One region of the Clostridiisalibacter paucivorans DSM 22131 genome, then DNA from elsewhere that is predicted to be linked to it. Evidence: riboswitches for the same ligand, from Rfam matches in the RefSeq annotation. Region 1 holds a riboswitch; the other holds the start of a gene.
The links. A riboswitch is a leader RNA that binds a small molecule or an ion and turns the genes downstream of it on or off. The one in region 1 is predicted to bind S-adenosylmethionine.

Region 1 (11,670 bases):
AGATCAACCATATCTCTATATAAATCCATTTCATTTGTTAAAATATCCTTCAAATCTGAAACCAATTTTTTCAAATTATCCACCACCTGATTAAATCTTTGTATCGATACCTATATTTTCGAATATCTTTTCTACTATCTTGCCTGAGTCCACATTATATGTCCCTGATTTTATCTGATTTTTAATTTCATCAACCTTTTCCTGCCTTACATCTGGTACTTTTTTCAAAGCATTCATGGCTACTTGAAAATCTTTACCTTTACTAGATATATTGATTTTATCTGATTTACTAATTAAATTTGTCTTTTTTATATCTTTTGCATCCATTTGTTTTTTATATAATTTCATTGTCTTGTGAACATTATTGTTAAATATTTTCATAAAAAACCCCACCTTCCCCGATTCTTCTATCATTATTATCGGTAAAGATGGGATTAAACTTTAAGCTTTTTTATTTTTTATGTCTATCTGCTATATGCATCCTTTCATTTCCTGCTTTATGACTATCTCTTTTAGGTGAGATAGAGCTCTTTAATTCCCTTTCTATCTCAACGGCACATTTATCACAAAATCTACCAGTCTTGATGGATACCCCACACCTTTCACATTCCAATATGAGGTTTTTAGATCCATCTTTTAATTCAAGCCTTCCTTCTTTTAAATATCTAAGGATCTTCTTTTCTGACACCTCTGTTTCTTCAGATACCATTTGTATTGTTGCATTGGGATTATCATACAAATAATCCTTAACCTTTTGAAAATCTATCTCATCTTCTTTTCTACATGTTGGGCATATCTTAAAGCCATCATATTGATATATTTTTCCACATTTTCGACAATTTCTAACATCCATATTTTTACCTCCCTTGTTATTAATTCATAGTCCGTAGCTCGTAGTTCGTAGTTAGAAACTAAAAACTGCCCTTGCTATAGTTAGTACATATACCTTTTTTCCTCCAGCTTCTTTCAATATTTTACTACATTCATTTACTGTAGCACCTGTAGTAAATACATCGTCAATTAATAGTATTTCTTTATTTTTAAATATTTCACCTTTCTTTACTTTAAATGCCCCCTTTACATTTTTCAGTCTTTCAATTTTGTCAAGTTTGTTTTGAGCTGTTGTATCTATCTTTTTTATCAACCTTTTATCTATTATAGGCTTGTCTATAATCTTAGATATATACTTTGCCAATAATAAAGACTGATTAAACCCTCTATTAATCCATCTTTTTCTATGCAATGGAACTGGAACTATTATATCAAAACTATCCATATCTTCCTCTATCAATTTTTTCATCATCATAGGACCAAATACCTTATACATATATGGCTTTTTATTGTATTTATACCTATGTATTGCCTCCTTTATTCTTCCCTCATATACAACGGGAGCTATAGCCCTATCAAAATATCTTTTAAATTGGATACACTCATGACATATATGGGGTATATATCCCTTCTCTAAGGGTTTGCCACATATAGAACATATATGATCTCCAATCCTATTTATATGTTTTCTACATAGGGGACATATATGATCTTCTATACCTGTAGTATAATATTCATCACAGATAAAACAAACTCCTTCTTCAGGATAAATAAGATTTATACATGCATTTAAATATTCTTTTATCATAATATCCCTACTTATTTACAAATATATTGAATATATTGAATATCCTATTGTCTAATGCCGAATATCTCTTATTGATTCTATTATTTTTTATCATCATATACAGATATCTCTCCATTCCCACTAATACCACCAGTTCCCTAGCCCTTGTTACTGCAGTATATAGTAAATTCCTAGTAAGTAACATCGGAGGCCCCCAGCATATAGGTATAATTACCACTGGAAATTCACTTCCCTGACTCTTATGTATAGTCGTAGCATATGCCAATTTCAATTCATCTAATTGTCCAAAGGGATAATTTACCTCTCTATTATCATCAAACTGGACCATAACCTCTCCTTCTTCATCATCTATTCCCATTATATATCCAAAATCTCCATTAAATACTCCCTCTCCCTCTTCAACAGTACCATCATCTTTATACTGCTTCCATTTAGTCCTATAATTATTTTTTACCTGCATTATCTTATCTCCAACTCTAAAAAACTGGTCACCTTGCTTTTTCTCGTCTTTATAACTGGCTTCAGGATTCAATGTCCTTTGAAGGTTTTGATTTAAAGAGTTTACTCCTACATCTCCTTTTTTCATTGGAGTAAGCACTTGTATATCCTTTAATGGGTCATACCCATTAAAATTAGGAAGTCTATCTTTACATAGTCCTAGTATTGTATCCAATATTTTTTGAGGGTTATTCTGTCTAATAAAGAAAAAATCCTTATCCCTTACATTTAGTCTTGGTGGCTCTCCTTTATTTATTTTATGAGCATTGACTACTATCATGCTCTCTTGTGCCTGTCTAAAGATTTCATTTAATTCTACTACCTTTATTATTCCACTATCTATTATATCCCGTAACACATTTCCTGGCCCCACAGAAGGTAATTGATCCACATCCCCCACCAGTATGAGCCGTGTTCCTGGCATTATGGCCTTTGATAGACTATTCATCAAAAGTATATCTACCATAGATACTTCATCCACTATAATGACATCGGTATCTAGGGGACTCTCCTCATTCTTTCCAAAGGCCATTTCTCCCATATCATCCATAAAACTATATTCCAATAACCTATGGAGAGTTCTAGCCTCTTTCCCTGTGGCCTCACTCATCCTCTTAGCTGCTCTTCCGGTAGGAGCAGCTAATTCTATATCATATCCCTGTGATTCCAACAGTTTTATTATACTATTTATTGTGGTAGTTTTACCAGTTCCAGGCCCCCCAGTTACTATTAATACTCCATTTAATAATGCCTCTTTTATAGCTTCCTTCTGATTTTCTGCATATCTTATACCTGACTTTTGTTCCAATTCAACTATTTGTTGATCTATATCCATATCTACTTCATTAAGTTCAACCCTAGAAAGCTCTACCAATTTCTTGCTTACATTTACTTCTGCATAATAAAATGGTATATAATATACACAAATCTCACCATCTATATCTTCTAATTTTAAATGCTGCTTTAATGCTAACTCCTTTATACTCTCTTCTATATATATTTTTTCCACTTTTAAAATCTCTACAGCCTTATCCAAAAGTATTTCTTTGGGTATATATGTATGTCCAGAAGTAGAAGAATCCATGAGCACATATTTTACTCCTGCATTTATTCTATATTTAGAATTATGTTGTATCCCCATGGACTGAGCTATATTATCTGCCATTTTAAACCCTATTCCAAATATATCTTCAACTAGACGATATGGATTCTCTTTTACTTTAGATATAGTTTCATTGCCATATTTTTTATATATCTTTATTCCATATGTGGGACTTATCCCATATCCCTGTAAGAATAACATAACATCCTTAAGTTCCCTTTGTTCTTGAAATGCCTCTGCTATACGGTTGGCCTTTTTTTCTCCTATACCAGATATTTCTTTAAGCCTATGGGGGGAATATTGAAGTATTTCCAATGCCTCTGTTCCAAAGGTATTCACTATATTTTTTGCTGTTTTAGGTCCTATGCCAGATATCAATCCAGAAGAAAGATACCTTTCTATCCCCTTTAATGTTGCAGGAATTACTTCTGTATACACCTCTACTTTAAGTTGTTCTCCATAACTGGGATGCTGTTCCCATTGTCCATGTATCTCCAATGTCTCACCTATATTGAGCATAGGCATTACACCTACTATAGTTACCACATCTTCATCATTTTCTAATATTGCTACAGTATATCCATTGGATTCATTCTGAAATATTATTTCTTCTACTGTTCCTTGTACACTAACCAAAATATATACCCCCGAACCATCATATTTTAATATTATTATAGCATATTTAATCCAATATTTCGTAGTATTAGAATTTCTATCGTAACTATTGTAAATGAACATATGTTTGTTTATAATGTAGGTATGGAGGTGTTTATATATGGAAAAAATAGAATATTTAATCAACAGTTGTATTATGGCTATTGTCCCTGAATATGTAAAAAACAAGGGCAATGCCATGTTGGTTATAACTAAAAACAGCTCTCCAGTTTACATATATAGAAGATTAGTTACAGTTCTAAGGTGGATTGGTAAATATTTTTTTATAGATATATCTGCTGCAAAAAGATTTTCACGTGATGTATTGGGACATAGTAATATAGTACCTATTCCCTTTAACATAAAAAATATATTTATTCCATTAAAAGTCAGAAGCACCCTATCTAAAAACGATAGTGCCTTTGGATATTTTAATATGTCATATATAAAAGATATAAAAAAACAAGGAGAGCAAGTATTTGTCTCCTTGGATAACGATATTGATATACAAATTATACAAAGATACGAAACTGCCAAAAGACATTTTAATGACGGGGAAATTATACAACGTATATATAATAATAGACAATATGCATATCTCGTTATGGAAGATTCTGCAGATTTTTATAAAAAATTTAATCAACCCGCTACTAAAGGAGATATAGCTTCATTGAGAAATGAGATAATAGACCTATTAAATACTATCTCCAAATAAAAAAATATAAAATAAATTAGCAGTTAGTAGTTTAACGATAAAATCCATAGGATTTGCCCCTTCAACTACTAACTGCCAACTATTAACTAATTACTATACTTCTAGCTCCTCTACTTGAGTTGTTATAATCTTTGCACTGTCAATAGATACTATATCTCCACCTGAAGAATTAAATATACCAGTTGATATGATATTATTCATCACTTCAGTTACTTCCTTTGTTGTCAACTCTTCCTTAGGATCATCTATAGACATCCTTGTGGTCTTATTGCCTGCATTTAGAAATACCATTTGAAGTTTGGATTCTGGCATTATTTCACCTCCCATATATATTTTTCGTTACATAGTTACATTAAACTTCTTCTAATTCTACTTCATTAATTCGCTTTACACCCACTAAGTCATTTTTTTGTAAACCCATCATAGTAGTAGCAACCAAATATACATCTTCATCGGTGGCATCAGCCTTGACTCTAGAAAATGTCTTTGACCTAATTATGGGATTATTCTTGTCATCAAGACCCATATTCAATTGCACTTTAATCTTAGACTCATTGGAAATAGCATTTACAGCCATCATCTCACCCCCTTCCTTTCATTACATATATAGAATGGGGGTTAAATATTTACTATGCTTTGTAATTTTTTTATTGCTACTTTTTTTGTATTCACTACAGTCCTATAGCTTATACCTAGTCTTTCTGCTATTTCCACCATTGTTATACCATCAATATAAAACATCTCAATTATTTCTTTTTGTCTCTTGGTCAATTCAGATATCGCCCTATTAAGCACAACCAATTCTTGATTCCTTATCAATATATGGTCTATACTAGGTATATCATCTTTTAGTGTATCTATAATCTCTATTTGCTCATCTGTTGATATGGTCTGATTCAGAGATATAGCTATCTTTTTAGTCTTATGTTTATCTAAATAATGATACCTAAGCATTGTCTTTACATATCCTAAAAATTCCGTCTGTCTATGGGAACTGTACTCATTTATACATCTCAGTACCACTTCAAATCCCCCTTGAATCAAATCATCATATTGTTTTGTATCATTGAAATATCTCCTTATAGAGGATAATATCAATGGTTTTAGTCTCAATATCAATTTTCCCTTAGCGTCTATATCACCTAATTTAGATTTTATAACCAATTCATTTATCTCTTCATACATAAAGAATACCTCCATATATTTGAAAAGGCCCTTTCTATTTACCGGCACCTTCATCATATATGGAGGTATTCTTTTTTTAAAATTAAGACTTTATTTAAGTATAAGTAGTAGTTACACTATTTAAGTGCTTTTTTTAATACATCTACCTTGTCTAATCTCTCCCAAGGTAAATCTATATCTGTTCTTCCAAAATGTCCATATGCTGCTACTTGTCTATATAAAGGTCTTCTTAGGTCTAAATCTCTTATTATTGCAGCAGGTCTTAAATCGAAGTTTTCTCGTACTAGCTCTTCTATTTTTGTCTCTGATATCTTTCCAGTTCCAAAGGTATCTACCAATACTGATACTGGTTGGGCTACTCCTATGGCATATGCTAATTGTAGTTCACATTTGTCTGCTAACCCTGCAGCTACTATATTTTTTGCTACATATCTTGCAGCATATGTGGCTGATCTATCAACTTTAGTTGGATCTTTACCTGAAAATGCTCCACCACCATGTTTAGCATATCCTCCATAAGTATCTACTATTATCTTTCTTCCAGTAAGGCCTGAATCCCCTTGGGGACCTCCTATTACAAATCTGCCAGTAGGATTTATATAGTATTTAGTTCCATCGTCTAATAATTCTTCAGGTACTATTGTCTTTATAACGTATTCTTTCATATCTCTCTCTATAGTATCTAGAGATACATCTGGACTATGTTGAGTTGATATAACTATGGTATCTATCCTTACAGGTTTATTCCCTTCATATTCCACAGTAACTTGAGTTTTGCCATCGGGCCTCAAATAATTCAATGTCCCATCTTTCCTTATTTCAGTAAGCCTTCTTGCCAATTTATGGGCAAGAGATATAGGAAGTGGCATATATTCTGGAGTTTCATTGCATGCATATCCAAACATTATACCCTGGTCCCCTGCTCCTATACTATTTATCTTATCTTCCATAGTTCCTCTTTTGCTCTCCAATGCTTCATCTACACCCATGGCTATATCCGTTGACTGCTCATCTATAGCTGTAAGTACAGCGCATGTCTCACCATCAAACCCATATTTAGCTCTATCGTATCCTATATCTTTTATTGTTTGTCTAACCACCTTTGGTATGTCCACATAACAATTAGTAGATATTTCACCATTTACCAATACTAATCCCGTAGTAACTGCCGTCTCACATGCAACCCTTGCTTGTGGGTCTTCTGATAATATAGCATCTAGCACTGAATCAGATATTTGGTCACATATCTTATCTGGATGTCCTTCAGTAACTGACTCAGAAGTAAATAACCATTTTCTCATCACAATACCTCCTCTTAAATATCTTTAAAATAAAAACCCCTTCCTAAAGGAAGAGGTATGTACTTACCATATAGACCTCATCTTCCAGAATACATATTCTGTGGGATTTAGCACCTTCATATTGAATATTGGTTGCCGGGTTTCATCGGGCCCATTCCCTCCACCTCTCTTGATAAGGTATCAAGATTTTTTATTTGATTTTATCATGCACATACTATCATATTATTATGTATCATGTCAATATCATATTGTCTTAAAATTCATCCATTTCATACAAATAGTCTATGGTTCATACGGATCTTCTTCATAATCAAATTCATATTTTTTAAATCTAGATTTATTAGTAAATGTTTTCTTTTTACCCTTATTTATGCCTTTTAATCTATCATAGTCATCTTCTTCATAATCAAAATCTCGTTTATATCTTTTGTATTTTTTATATCCCATATACTTCTCTCCCATTTAATCAAATAATTTCATATACACTATCTATTAATTTCTATAAATTATTTTCCTCTATTCTACGGACTATATAACCTAGTTCTCTTTAACTTCTACTATTTCCACCGTTATATTGTCATCTATTTCCAACAATCCATAGGTCTTTTTATTTGCATTTCTAGGAGATGATATGCTCCCTGGATTTAAAAATATTACTCCCTCATGCTTTTCTACCATTGGGATATGGGTATGACCAAAAATAGCTATATGAGACTTAGTCTCCAATGCCTTATAATACAGAGCATTTAAATCCCATTTTACATTGTATTTATGTCCATGGGTAATAAATAGGGTATAACCATCTATATCTAAAATTTTTTCCAATGGAGTATGTATATCTTCAAAATCACAATTTCCCTTTACATTTATTATTTCTTTATCTGTGATCTTCTTTAACTTTTGAGCATCTATTGTATTATCACCAAGATGTATTATCATGTCTATATCTTCATTTTCTCTTATCCCTATAAGCATGTCTTCTATTACACCATGGGAATCGCTAAATACTAGTATCTTCACCCTTAATCATCCTTTGTAGTTCTTCCTTAAGTGCATTCAATGCTCTAGCCCTGTGACTTACTCTATTTTTTATATCTTCTCCCAATTCAGCAAATGTCTTTTCATATCCTTCTACAATAAACAATGGATCATATCCAAATCCTTGACTCCCTTTGGGTTGAAATCCAATATATCCTTCACATTGACCTTCTACAGTCTTAACAGATTTATCTTCAAAAACTATGGCTATAACTGTTTTAAATGCCGCTTTTCTTTTATCTAAAGATATATCCTTTAATTCCTTCAACAGTTTATCATTATTATCCTTATATGTTACATTTTCACCTGCATATCGAGCAGAATATACACCAGGCCTTCCATCTAATGCATCCACAAATAAACCTGTATCATCCGCTATTACTATGCCATCAACATGCTTAGATATTTCCACTGCCTTTTTTATTGCATTCTCTGCTAAAGTTTCCTTGTCTTCTATTACTTCAATATTGTCCAATCCCATATCATCTTTTGAAACTATATCAAACTGCAAACCTTTAAGTACATATTTGATCTCTTGTATTTTATCTTTATTTCCACTGGCAACTATTATCTTCTTATTTTTCATACACTTCTCCTTCAGTAACCTTTATTTTTCTTTCATCTTTGGTATTATATCCGTTAATATCCCTTTTTGGATATTTATAAGTTCCATATTTCCCAACTCTGCCAACCTTAACAACTCATTTAATTCTTCCCTTGAAAAAGGACATTCTTCACCTGTTCCCTGTACTTCTACAAATTTACCATCTTCTGCCATTACTACGTTCATGTCTACCATAGCATTAGAATCTTCTTCATAGCATAAATCTAATATTGGATTATTATCTACTATACCTACACTTATGGCCGCCAAAAATTTTTTAACAGGTATATGGGTTATCTCTCCTTTTTCCAATAATATATGTAATGCATCCATCAATGCTACAAACCCTCCTGTTATTGAAGCTGTTCTTGTTCCTCCATCTGCTTGAATTACATCACAGTCTATCCATATAGTTCTCTCTCCAAGCACATCTAAATCCACAACAGACCTGATAGCCCTACCTATCAATCTCTTTATCTCTTGAGTTCTTCCCTCTAATTTACCCCTGCTTGCCTCTCTTCTCTTTCTTGTAATCGTTGATGATGGTAACATTGAGTACTCAGCTGTAACCCATCCAGTACCCTTTCCCTTTAAAAATGGTGGTACTCTATCTTCAATCATAGCCGAACATATTACCTTTGTATCTCCCATCTCTATAAGTACTGAACCCTGAGGATGTTTCAAAAAATTCCTTGTTATATTCACCTTTCTTATTTCATCAAATTTTCTTCCATCTATTCTTTTCATATCATTTAGCCTCTCCTATCTATTGTTTATCATATTGTTCACTATTATAATAATATCAAAATTTAATTCTTTTTTCCATAGTTCTAAATGGTAGCTATAGATGTCCCTACAAATAAATAGTCCATAGTTCGCAGCTAATTCTAACTACGAACTATGAACAACTATGTCTCAATATTCATTGGCAAAAACAGGTACGGTGGTTGGTTCTGATACCTCTATCCCTGTTTCCTCTAAAGAAACACCGTTTATCATGATTTTAACACTATCTATAGGAGATATCTCCTTTAGTGTCAATGCTATATTCCTAGTCATAGAATCTACTACATATTGGTCTTTGATATAGCTTAAAGAATCTTCAGTAAGATTTATATATGCCACTCCATCTCTTATATCTAGTCCCCTAAAAGACACCTCTGATGGTATGTCTGTATAAAGAGACGAGTCCGATGGTGGTCCATCAAAAAGCTTATTGAGTGCAGAGTAACCAGTATCGTCCTGTGTAGATGTAGGTATTGTTAAAGGTACATAATATTCATATTCACCATTAGTCGTTCCCTTATAATATACCACAACCTTTGAATTTCCATCCATCTCTTCATTTACCATATTTATATCTTCTCTTTCCAAAGGATTTCTGATATCTGTACCAAATTTCATGGCATCTAAATATTCACCATCCACCATCAACCTTACCTTAGATATAGAAGGAAATTCTGTAAGTGTATATACTATACCTTTTACTAGACTGTATTCATCTTGTTCATCATTGTAATTTAATACTTCTCTAGAAAAGTTCACCTTACAAAGTCCAGTATCTTGATCGATAGCCATACCTATTACTTCAGTCCCTGATGGTATTATGGGATTAAGACCTATATCCTTTATATCGTCTCGTATTGCAGGACTGTCGGTTATATTCCTAAGTGCTGCCTTTCCTATACCTTCCTCCCATGGAATTTGTCTTTTCACTGGGACTATGTATCCTGCTTCTGTCTTATAATACAATACTGTATCTCTCATACTGTCATCGTTTTGTATCTCAAATATATTCTCATCACTTCTGACCATCTCAACCTCTGGTTCCTCTTCATCTTTAACTATCATTCCCTTTACTGTATCTATTACACCACAACCCGTTAATGATATAAGTATCAAAACTGCCATTAAAATTGAAATTACTTTTTTAGTGCTCATGCTATACCCCCTTTACTAATATTAAAAATTACTCACCCATTCCTTTATAAATTATATTAGTTAGGGGGCTATTCTATGCTATTTCTTTTTTATCTTTGTAATCTTTGTAAAATACCCACCTTTTATATATTTTGCATCACTTACTGTTATAAATGCTTCATTATCTAAATTGTCAATAATTTGACGTAAATTATTGATATTTTTCCTTTTAAGAGTTATTTTCAGTATTTTTCTTACTCCTTCTTTACCTTGGCCCTCTAACACTGTAACTCCAAATCCATTATCTCTTAAATCCTCTATTATATTATCTACATTTTCATTACTTTTTAGTATAATCTGAGCTGTTATATCTCCTAAAGCCATCTTTTCTTCTATATATCCTCCCACATAATTTCCACATGCAAATCCCAATGCATAAAATAGTATATTTCCTATGTCATCTAATTGTTTTACTACAGTAGCCAATGCCATTGTATAGATTATAATTTCAAAAAATCCTATCAAAGCAGCCTGGGTCTTCCTTCCTTGAACTACCATTATAGTCCTAATTGTTCCCATGGACACATCAATTACCCTAGCCATAAAAATAGTCAAATAACCTAAAAAAACACTCACAAATTATTCCCCCTTAAAGTTTTTAAAATGGTGTCTTTTTTATGTATACCCTAATAGATATTCTATATTCTATATAGACAAGGTATTGACAAACATACAGTTATAATGAAGGTATAAAATAAAAGTTAGTAGTTCGTAGCTAGTAGTTAGTAGTTGATGGTGGAAATCCTCTGGATTTCCACCATCAACTACTAACTATTTACTACTATCTACTAACTATAATATATACTATTTAAAATATTCCAATAGTCCATTTGCCAATGCCTCTACTGCTTCATCATGATACTTATCAGTAACTATCTTCTTTTCTTCAGCAGGATTAGTTACAAATCCTAATTCTACTAATGCTGCAACCATTTTAGATTCCCTTACTACAAC
Region 2 (11,670 bases), on a different contig from region 1:
TGTTGAGAAATAGAGGAAATAGGTCGGGAATGGCCATTGCTAATGTAGACTGGGAGGGCAATGTTTATCCAGATCAGTTTAGTAAATTCTTAAATTTAGGTAATCTAAAAAAAGAAAAATTCAAGGATATATGGAATAAAGAGAATCAATTGATGACGAAGTTGAGAAATAGAAAAGACTATATAACGGGAAAATGTAGTAAATGTAGATTTATTGATATATGTAATGGAAATCTTAGGGCGAGGTCATATAGTATCAATGATGATCTTTGGGCTGAAGACCCTGCCTGTTATTTAGGAGAGGATGATATATGCTAGTTTCGTGGAATACTACTAAGAGATGTAATCTATATTGTGAACATTGTTATAGGGATGCTTCAGATAAGGCCTACAAAGGAGAGTTGAATACCCAAGAGGGTAAAAAACTAATTGAAGATATAAAAAAGGCAGGATTTAGATTATTGATATTTAGTGGTGGTGAGCCATTAATGAGGAAAGATATATATGAACTTATATCCTATGCTGATAGGCTTAAACTGATACCAGCATTGGGAACTAATGGGACCCTTATAACAAAGGAAGTAGCAAGCAAATTGAAAGAATCAGGTATTAGGGCAGCAGCAATAAGCATAGATAGTACAGATATGAACAAACATGATAAATTTAGGGGCAAAGCTGGAAGCTTTAAAAGAGCTATGGAAGGGATTAAAAATTGTTTGGAAGTTGGGATTAGGGTACAGATAAATACTACAATTAGTAAAGATAATAAGGAAGAGATACTTAAACTTACAGATTTTGCAGAGATGGTTGGAGCATCATCCCATCATGTCTTTTTTCTTGTGGCAACAGGTAGAGGAAAAGATATTAAAGATAGATTTTTAGATAAGGATGAATACTTTGATTTATTAGACGTAATATTAGAGAGGCAAAGACAGACCAATATTGAATTGAAACCAACATGTGCTCCCCAATTCATGTCTATTGCTAAAGAAAAAGATATGGATATGAGATTTACCAGAGGATGTATAGCAGGTATTAAGTACTGTTGTGTATTACCCAATGGAGATGTTAATATATGTCCATATTCCCCTGTGAACACAGGAAATATCAGAGAAAAGGCATTTGATGATATATGGAAGAATAGTCCAATATTTAATAGGTTGAGGGACTTTGAGAATTATAAAGGAAAATGTGGAGTGTGCTCCAATATATCAATATGTGGAGGATGTAGAGCTAGAGCATATGAAGAGACGGGAGACTATATGGAAGCAGATCCACTGTCCACAAATTGTTATATAAGAGAAGGGAGATAAATTCTATGAATGCTATGGAAAAACTTATATTGAATGAAGCTCAAAATGGAATTTCATTTAGCGAAACCCCCTTTTTAGACATAGCTAATAAACTCAATATAACAGAAGACCAGGTAATTGATGCACTAAATAGTCTAAAAGAAAAGGGATATATAAGGCGTTTTGGTGGGGTAGTCAATGTAAATAATATAGGCATAAAGAGTACACTTATAGGCATGAAGGTACCAAATAAGTATATAGATGATGTAGCAAATCATATAAGTAGTTATAAAGAGGTTACTCATAATTATAGTAGGACTGATGAATACAATCTATGGTTTACAATTATGGCTAAATCTCAACAAAGGATACAGGATATAATAGATGAGATAACAGAAAAAACAGGAATTAAAGAGATTATAGATTTACCTTCTGTAAAAAAATATAGGACTAAGGTATATTTTAAGATGGACTAATAGGAGGAAATAAATGGATAATTTAGATAAAAAGATATTGATAGAGATTTCAGGTGATATGGATATTTCTAAAGATATGTTCAAAAATATTGCAGAAGAATTTAATATTTCACAGAAAGAATTATTAGATAGATTAAATACTATGAAAGAGAAGGGATACATAAAAAGAATAGCCCCTATAATTAGACATTACAAGACTTCTTATATATGTAATGCGATGACTGTATGGAATGTTTCAGAAGATAAAAAAGAACAACTTATAGAACTTATGCTAGATATCGAAGGAATAAGTCATATATATGAAAGAGAGACCAATGAAAAATGGAAATACAATATATTTGGAATGGCCCATGGTAAAAAAGAAAGTGATATAAAAGATATAGTCAATAAGCTTTCTACTGCTACAGGGGTAAAGGATTTTAAATTATTATATACTGAAAGGAAATTTAAAAAGACAAGTCCAGATATAGGTTATATTTTAAAATAATTATGTGATATTTCAATATATTTCAAGGCTATACATATCTTCAGTTTTGTCATTGATATATTTTATAGCGTCTTTAATTCCTTGATTGTATATAGTAGGACCTATATTTTCAATTATGAAGTCTAGAAAGAGCATAGCAGATAGATCACCTATATCTTCGTCTCTTTCTTCATTGAAATAATTCTTTATTTCTAAAATAAGAGATTCTTTAGTCTGTTTGTTTAATTTAATCTTATTATTTTTACTCAATATATTCACCTCTATTCAATTATAATATATGAAAAAATTCAAGTCAAAGTTATTGACATAATATTTTGCTTATGATACTATAGATAAAATCGAATAAGTTCTTATCATGAGTTAGGGTAGAGAGTTGGCTCAGTGACCCTACACCAACCTGCTATATAAGGCAAGGTGGTTCTGCTAACATCGATAAGGAGGATGAATATGATACCAAACCTCTCTTAGCGATGTGCTAAGAGGGGTTTTTTATATTTACAATTAAATATTTTCTTATCAAGAGAGGTGGAGGGACTGGCCCTATGAAGCCCAGCAACAACCCATAAAATGGGGGTGTGCTAAATCCTGCAGGTTGTACCTGGAAGATAAGAAGTTTAAGTATTTCACACTTCTTATCTTTTGATAAGAAGTTTTTTTATTATACAAGGAGGAATGTAAAATGAGTAAAAAATGGAGTAGAGAAACAGTATGTGTTCAAGGTGGTTATGTGCCAAAAAAGGGAGAGCCGAGAGTATTACCAATATATCAAAGTACTACATATAAATACGATGATCCAGATTATGTTATGGGACTATTCGATTTAAAAGAAGAAGGACATATGTATTCTAGAATAAGCAATCCCACTGTGGAAGCTATAGAAAGGAAAGTAAATGCATTAGAGGGAGGTGTAGGAGCACTGGTAGTTTCATCGGGACAATCAGCAACACTTTTAGCTATATTAAACATATGTAATTCGGGAGAACATATTTTGGCAGCATCAACAATATATGGTGGAAGTCATTCATTATTAGGTAAGACACTTAAAAATTTAGGTATAGCAGTAACGTTTTTTGATGTGGAAGCAGAGGAAGAAGAAATATTGAGCTATTGTAAACCTGAAACTAAAGCCATATTTGCAGAAGTTATAAGTAATCCAGGGCTTAATATTATAGATTTTGACAAATTCTCCAATATATCAAAAAAAGTCAATATTCCTCTAATAGTTGACAATACCTTTCCTACACCATATTTATGCAATCCATTAAAGCATGGGGCAAATATAGTTATACATTCAGCCACTAAATATATGGATGGCCATGCAACTAGTGTAGGAGGAGTAATAGTAGATGGTGGAAATTTCAATTGGGAAAATGGCAAATATCCTGGGCTTACAGAGCCAGATTCCAGTTATCATGGTATAAGATATGTTGAAGAGTTTAAAGAAAAGGCATATATAGTCAAGGCTAGAGTACAACTCCTTAGAGATATGGGTACAGCTTTAAGTCCTTTTAATGGATTTTTAATAAATTTAGGATTAGAAACTCTTCATTTGAGAATGAAGAGGCATAGTCAAAATGCATTGGCATTGGCAAGATATCTTAGCAATCATCACAATGTAAATTGGGTTGGATATCCTGGACTAGAAGACCATAGAAGTCATGAATTATGTAAAAAATATTTGCCGCTAGGGGCTGGAGGGATGCTCACATTTGGTATAAGGGGAGGAAAAGATACTGCAATGAGATTCATGAAAGAGCTTAAAATTACTGCATTGGTAGTTCATATGGGAGATGCTAGGACATCAGTATTACATCCAGCTACTACCACACATAGACAATTAGATAAAAAGGCATTAGAGAAATCTTTAGTTACCGAGGATATGATAAGGGTCTCGGTGGGAATAGAAAATATAGAAGATATATTAAATGATTTTGAATATGCACTAAAGGAAATATAGGATAGAGGTGAAATGCTTATTATGTGTTCAAAAAAGATAGGTACAAAAACCAAAATCAGTGTCAATGATAAATGTATTGATATTATAGTTTTAAATTTGATGCCTAATAAAATAGAAACAGAAAATCAAATTTCAAACATTCTAAAGGAATTACCTGTTACAGTAAATTTAGAATTTATGTATGTGGATACCCATAATTATAAAAATATAGATAAAGATTATTTAAGACAAAAATATAAAAGATTAACAGAGTTAAAGGACAAAAACTATAATGGAATGATTATTACTGGTGCACCTGTTGAGCATTTGGCTTTTGACCAAATAGATTATTGGGATGAGCTTACAGAAATCTTAGAGTATGGAAAAAACAGTGTGAATTCTACTATGTATATATGTTGGGGTGCCTTAGCAGGATTAAATTATCATTATAATGTACCAAAATATGATTTAGACAAAAAGGTTTTTGGTGTATATACACATAGATTGTTGCACAGAGAAGAACCTCTATTGATGGGATTTGATGATGAATTTATGTCTCCACATTCTAGGCACTCAGAGATAAGAAAGGAAGATTTAATAGATATAAAAGATCTAGAAATATTATCAGAATCTAGCGATGCAGGTATATATATAGTAGCATCAAAAAACAAAAGACATATTTTTGTATTGGGACATTGTGAATATGGTCCATTAACTCTAAAAAGGGAATATGAGAGGGATATACAAAAAGATATGGAAACTTCTATACCTAAGAACTATTTTCCTCAAAACAACCCGAATAAGTTACCCATAATAAGATGGAAGGCCCATAGTAGATTGTTGTTTCAAAATTGGATATTAAATTATTTGATATAGTATAAACATTGTAGACCACATCAGTTGCTTTTTTCTTTGGTGTGGTTTACAATATTTACAAGAGTGATTGGATATATAATTTGAAATAGAGGTGTTTATAATTATGAAAAACAAGAGACTACCTATAGCACTTTTTAATGGCACAGTGGCCACTACCAATGGATTATATTCTATTGAAGATATAGATTTGAAAACTGCAAAAAAGTATGTAAAAGAAAATGGATTTATATCTGCCATAGGACATGAGGCAACTGCAGAGATAATGTCTGAAATATTAGGACAAGATATCTCAATGAACAGGATACAATTTCATCAAAAGGTTGGACAAATAGCTATAGTATTTAAATTAAACGAAAGACCAGAGGAAGGTAAAATATTAAGTAGAGATGAAGTAGAAAAAGTCGGATATAGTCTCAAAAAAATGGAAAGACTTGAATAAAAAATATTTTATTAAAAATGTATTGAAAAAAACAAAAGTATGTTATAATATATACATAGTAATCGTTTACTAAATAAAAATTGAGGAGTTTTCTATGAGCAGAAATAGACCTACAATATATGATATAGCTAAACTTGCCAACACATCTACAGCTACTGTATCTAGAGTTTTAAATGATACTGGCTATCCTGTAAAAGAGGAATTGAAGAAAAGAGTTATTAAGGCCGCTAAAGAGTTGAATTATACTCCAAATCTAGTAGGAAGACATTTAAAAACTAGTAAAAGTAACGATATTGGAGTTATAGTGCCTAGTATATCTAACCCTTATTATTCTCTTTTGGTAAATGGAGTAGAAAATGTTGCAAGAAAAAGGGGATATAATATTCTGCTATGTAATTCCCATAGAGATCCTCAAAGGGAAAAGGATTACCTAGAATCTTTATATCAGAAACAGGTAGAAGGGATAATAATTTCATCTATAACCTCAGATACTGAATACATAAAAAAATTGCAGATAAATGGATTAAAGATAGCTGCATTTGACCAAGATATTGATTTAGACTGTAATAAGGTGAATTTTGATTATTATAGGGGAGGTTGTATAGCTGCTCAATATTTGATAGATAGAGGGCATAGAGATATAGGATTTATTAGTGCACCTCTTACTAGATATAGTAGAAAAGAATTATTTAGAGGATTTGCAGATACACTAAAGATTAACAATATTGCTATTAAGAAAGATCTTATAAAAATATCAGAATTTGAAGAAGAAACAGAGGATCAAACATATGAGTACAAGAATGGTAAACAATTGGTACAACAGATCATAAAAAAGGGAAATATCCCTAGCGCCATATTTTGTATAAATGATATGACGGCATTTGGTGTAATACAAGGGTTACAGAAAAATCATATACAGATACCCCAGGATGTATCTGTAATGGGATTTGATAATATAACTATTTCAGAAATAATTAATCCATCTTTGACTACTATAGATCAATGTACTCACGAAATGGGGTCTTTGGCTGCAGAAGTTTTAATAAATAATATAGAAGATGAAAATAAGAAATATATATCTACTATGTTACAACCTACATTGGTAGTGCGAAATTCAACAAAATAATATGAGTAATAGTAAAATATTTACTTTTGGTGATTAAGAAATCGTTTACTATCGATATTGGCAGATTCACATAATATCAGAGTATAATATTATTTCTATATTTATTTAGAAGAAATAGTATTATAAAATAATTTAAGAAATTTCATAATTATTCTAGAATCAGTCAAATGAATTAATTATGTAGTTTCTTTAAGTATCTAGTATAAGGGGGGACATGTGAATTAAATTTTGGTAAAGAATTTTGTGGAAGAAAAATAACTGAAGGAGGGGACGATTTTATATGTCTAAAAAATTAAGAAATGTAGGAATCTTAGTATTGAGTTTGTTGATGGTATTTAATTTAGCGGCTTGTTCTGGAGGAGATGATACAGCTACTAATGGTGAAAAGAGTGGAGAGCCAATTGTACTTAGATTGGCAGAAAACCAACCAGACAGCAACCCTGTAACTGTTGCAATGAACAAATTCGCAGAATTAGTTGAAGAGAAGACTAATGGAGAAGTAAAAGTTGAAGTATATGCCAATGCTCAATTGGGACAAGAAACAGAGAATATAGACCAAGTACAGGCTGGTGTATTAGATATTGCCCGTGTTAATTCTGTTACATTGGCACAAACAGTAGAAGATTTAAGGGTATTTACATTGCCTTATATCTTCAGTGGACAAGAACATAAATATAAAGTTCTTGATGGAGAAATAGGACAAGAAGTACTTAAGAAATTAGAAGATTACAACATGGTTGGATTTGGATACTTAGAAGCAGGCACAAGAAACTTCTATACTACTGAAAAACCTATAAAATCTTTAGCAGACTTAAAAGGTCAGAAGGTTAGAGTACAGAAATCTGATGTTGCTATAGAAATGGTTAAATTATTAGGAGGAGTTCCTACTCCAATGAACTATGGTGAAGTATTTACTTCATTACAAACTGGTGTAATTGATGGAGCAGAAAATGATTTTGTAAGTTACTATACTTCAGGACATTATGAAGTTGCAAAACATTATACTTTAGATGGACATTTAAGTCCTCCAGCTCTTATAGTAATGAGTAAAGAGGTATGGGATGGCTTATCAGCAGATCATCAAGAAGCTATAAAAGCTGCAGCTGAAGAAGCTACAAAATTTGAACGTAAGGCTATGAATGAAAAACAAGAAGAATTTAGAAAAGAAGTGGAAGCAGCAGGAACAACTGTTTATGAAGTAGATGTTAAAGAATTCCAAGATGCAGTTGCGCCATTGTATGATAATTATCCACAGTTTGCTGACATTATAGAGAAAATTCGTGCAGTAAAATAATTTATAAAATGCAAACCTATCTGTCATATATGACAGATAGGTTTGCCAAAACAATATATTAATCTAAGGTGTGATTGGATGATAAAGGCAAATAAGATACTAGATAAAATGACTTTAATAATAAAATGGGTTAGCAGTATACTGTTAACTTTTATGCTGGTGATTACATTTGTACAAGTTGTTCTTAGATATGTATTCAATAATCCAACTATGTGGTCAGAAGAAGTTACATTATTAATGCTTATATGGTTTGGCTATTTGGCTATATCCTTAGCTGTAAGAGAAGATTGCCATATATCTATAGAGTCTTTTTACTTAAGTTGTAAAAAGGGTACTAGAACAATATTTGATTTAATAAGACATATATTAATGTTAGGTTTTTCAGGACTTATGATATATTATGGAATTGAATTAATGAAGATTTCCAAGGGGAAATATTTACCTGCATCCCATATTAGTAGGACATTAATGTATATGGCTATGGCAGTAGCAGGTGTTCTTATGGTTATGTTTACTATAGTTCATATATTAAAAATATTTATTTCCCAAGAAGAAAGCGAGGTAAAATAATGTCTCCGGAAATGATGGGTGTTTTAATATTATTCGGTTTATTATTTGGTCTGATGTTGATAAGGGTTCCTATAGCCTTTGCTTTAGGGATTTCATCAGTACTTACAGCAATATATCTAGATATACCCCTATTACTTATATTCCAAAAGATGGTCAATGGGCTTAATAGTTTTACCTTTTTAGCTGTACCGTTTTTCATATTGGCTGCACAAATTATGACTGATGGAGGCATTAGTGATAAATTGATGAAATTTGCCAATGTAATTGTTGGAAAGATTCGTGGTGGAACAGCCATGGTAAATGTAATAACAAGTATGTTCTTTGGAGGAGTATCGGGATCATCTGTAGCTGATGTTTCTTCTATAGGATCGTTTTTAATCCCTGCAATGGAAAAAGAAGGATATGACAAGGATTATAGTGTTGCTGTAACGGTTACTTCTTCAGTACAGGGTGTTATAATTCCTCCTAGTCAAAATATGATTTATTATTCATTGGCAGCAGGAGGTATATCCATAAGTAAATTATTTTTGGCAGGATATATACCTGGGATGCTATTGGGACTAGCCTTAATGCTTGTAACTTATATAATTGCTGTTAAGAGACGTTACCCTGTGGGTAAGGGATTTACATTGAGGGAAAGTTTACTTATAGTTAAAGACGCTATATTGGGTCTATTTACTGTAGTTATTATTATTGGAGGTATTGTGTTTGGTATCTTTACTGCTACCGAGTCTGCAGCAGTTGCAGGAGTCTATGCTATTTTGATTACTACATTTGTCTATAAAAATATGACTTTTAATAAGATAAAAGAAATATTTTTGTCATCATCTAAGACATTGGCGATGATTATAGCTATTATAGCTACTTCATCTTCATTTGGTTTCTTATTGGCATATTTAAAAGTGCCTACATTGGTATCTAATTTTTTCCTAACTATATCAGATAACCCTGTAATAATAATGTTTTTGATGAATATTTTATTACTTGTATTAGGAATGGTTATGGATATGGGAGTATTGATATTATTACTTACGCCAATATTATTGCCAGTGGCAACTCAAATAGGGATACACCCTATACATTTTGGAATCATAATGATATTAAATCTAGGTTTGGGACTTTGTACACCACCAGTGGGAACGTCTCTGTTCGTGGGATGTGCTATAGCTGATTTACCCATAGAAAAGTCCATAAGGTCATTTATACCTTTTTATGTTTCTATGTTATTAATACTACTTTTAATAATAGCTATACCTGAATTGACATTATGGCTTCCCAGTGTGATACAGCCATAAAACTTATATACTTATAAAAATCAAGGAGGAATAGAAATGAAAATAGTTCTTAGTAAAACAGCTGAAGAATTAGGTAAAAAAGCTGCAGATTCTGCTGCAGAAGCTTTAAATAAAGTTATAGAAGAAAAGGGAAGTGCAAGATTATTATTATCTACTGGTGCATCTCAGTTTACTACTATATCTGAATTAGTAAAAAAAGATGTGGATTGGAGCAAAGTTGAAATGTTCCATTTGGATGAATATGTGGGATTACCAGAGTCACATATAGCCAGTTTTAGAAAGTATTTAAAAGAGAGATTTGTATCCCATGTAGACATAAAAGAGGCATATTTTGTAAATGGTGAAGGAGATGTGGAAGAAAATATCAAAAAATTGACTGAAGAAATAAGAAGGGCACCTATAGATGTTGCTCTTATTGGCATAGGAGAAAATGCCCATATAGCATTCAATGATCCGCCAGCAGACTTTGATACTAAAGAGGCCTATATAAAGGTTAATCTAGATAATAAATGTAAGATGCAACAAGTTGGAGAGGGATGGTTTGATACTAAGAATGATGTGCCAGATCAGGCTATAACTATGACAGTATATCAAATAATGCAAAGTAAAAAGATAATATCTTGTGTACCTCATAAAGTAAAAGCTGAGGCTATAAAAAATACATTAGAAAATGATTTAAATAATGAAATACCTGCTACAATGTTAAAACAACACAGTGATTGGACATTATTTGTAGATGAGAATTCAGCATCACTGATAGATGTTGAAAAATATAATTAATATTTAGTTGTGAGTAATTGATAGCTTGTAGTTGATTGAAAGGGGAGAAAATAAGATTGTAAACTTGATTAAGGTCAAATAATACAATTTCAAGATTTTTCTCCCCTATTTGTATGGAATTATATATGAAATAATGCATTATTATGTCAAATAATATAAGGGAATGGTGAATATGGCAGTTGTATTTAAAAACGGTAAAGTTATAACAGAAGAAGGCATTATAGAAAATGGTGGAGTAGTAATAGAAAAAGACAAGATAAAAGAGATATTTACAGATAATAATCATGAAAAATATAGTGATTACAGAGTAGTAGATGTGCAAGGCAAATATATATCTCCTGGTTTCATAGATATACATACCCATGGAGGGGGCGGACATGATTTTATGGATGGAACTGTGGATGCTATTGTACAGGGAGCTAAGGCTCATATGTACCATGGGACTACATCCATAGTACCTACTACATTGACCAGTACCATGGATACTCTATATAATACTTTGGACAATGTAAAATTGGCTAAAAAAGATGCTAAATTATGTCCCAATATATTAGGTATCCATTTAGAAGGACCGTATTTTTCATTTGAACAAAGAGGTGCTCAAGATCCTAAATATTTAAAGAATCCTGATAAGGAAGAATATACTAAGATATTAGATTATTGTGATGACATAGTGAGGTGGACTGTAGCTCCTGAGCTTCCTGGTGCTATGGAAATGGGTAGAGTTCTTAGTAAAAGGGGAGTAGTATGTTCCATGGGACATAGTGATGCAATATCTGAGCAGGTAGAAGAAGCGTTTGAAAATGGCTATAATCTAGTAACTCATCTATACTCTGGTATGTCTATGGTAAAGCGTATAAATGCATTTAGATATGCTGGAATGGTGGAAGGGGCATATCTTATAGATGAAATGTATGTAGAAGTTATAGCTGACGGTATGCATTTGCCTGCTAGTCTTTTAAAGCTTATATATAAGGTAAAAGGACCAGACAAGATATGTTTAGTTACTGATTCAATGAGAGCAGCTGGGATGCCTGAAGGCGAATATATACTTGGTAGCAAAGATACAGGGCAGCGGGTTATTGTGGAAGATGGAGTTG

Region 2: another riboswitch for S-adenosylmethionine. It lies ahead of Q326_RS0110295 (O-acetylhomoserine aminocarboxypropyltransferase/cysteine synthase family protein); the one in region 1 lies ahead of metK (methionine adenosyltransferase).

What each region holds. Positions count from the first base shown of each region.
Region 1 is NZ_JHVL01000041.1:2,828-14,497, forward strand. Features, by position in the region: gene Q326_RS0111150 (flagellar protein FlgN) at 1-74, opposite strand, end outside; gene flgM (flagellar biosynthesis anti-sigma factor FlgM) at 91-381, opposite strand; gene Q326_RS0111160 (TIGR03826 family flagellar region protein) at 452-853, opposite strand; gene Q326_RS0111165 (ComFC family protein) at 905-1,639, opposite strand; gene recD2 (SF1B family DNA helicase RecD2) at 1,647-3,875, opposite strand; gene Q326_RS0111175 (competence protein ComK) at 4,015-4,608, shown strand; gene Q326_RS0111180 (DUF2922 domain-containing protein) at 4,702-4,920, opposite strand; gene Q326_RS0111185 (DUF1659 domain-containing protein) at 4,961-5,185, opposite strand; gene Q326_RS0111190 (RNA polymerase sigma factor) at 5,227-5,793, opposite strand; gene metK (methionine adenosyltransferase) at 5,910-7,094, opposite strand; SAM riboswitch class I at 7,169-7,273, opposite strand; gene Q326_RS18530 (hypothetical protein) at 7,377-7,541, opposite strand; gene Q326_RS0111205 (metallophosphoesterase family protein) at 7,632-8,114, opposite strand; gene Q326_RS0111210 (XTP/dITP diphosphatase) at 8,095-8,718, opposite strand; gene rph (ribonuclease PH) at 8,740-9,483, opposite strand; gene Q326_RS0111220 (GerMN domain-containing protein) at 9,652-10,677, opposite strand; gene Q326_RS0111225 (DUF2179 domain-containing protein) at 10,756-11,292, opposite strand; gene Q326_RS0111230 (N-acetylmuramoyl-L-alanine amidase family protein) at 11,521-11,670, opposite strand, start outside.
Region 2 is NZ_JHVL01000036.1:7,796-19,465, forward strand. Features, by position in the region: gene Q326_RS0110270 (radical SAM/SPASM domain-containing protein) at 1-317, shown strand, start outside; gene Q326_RS0110275 (radical SAM/SPASM domain-containing protein) at 311-1,312, shown strand; gene Q326_RS0110280 (Lrp/AsnC ligand binding domain-containing protein) at 1,318-1,767, shown strand; gene ahbB (siroheme decarboxylase subunit beta) at 1,781-2,254, shown strand; gene Q326_RS0110290 (DUF2164 domain-containing protein) at 2,267-2,503, opposite strand; SAM riboswitch class I at 2,602-2,693, shown strand; SAM riboswitch class I at 2,765-2,866, shown strand; gene Q326_RS0110295 (O-acetylhomoserine aminocarboxypropyltransferase/cysteine synthase family protein) at 2,934-4,211, shown strand; gene Q326_RS17110 (homoserine O-succinyltransferase) at 4,233-5,066, shown strand; gene Q326_RS0110305 (YddF family protein) at 5,170-5,505, shown strand; gene Q326_RS0110310 (LacI family DNA-binding transcriptional regulator) at 5,600-6,631, shown strand; gene Q326_RS0110315 (TRAP transporter substrate-binding protein) at 6,912-7,925, shown strand; gene Q326_RS0110320 (TRAP transporter small permease) at 8,004-8,495, shown strand; gene Q326_RS0110325 (TRAP transporter large permease) at 8,495-9,790, shown strand; gene Q326_RS0110330 (glucosamine-6-phosphate deaminase) at 9,827-10,570, shown strand; gene nagA (N-acetylglucosamine-6-phosphate deacetylase) at 10,743-11,670, shown strand, end outside.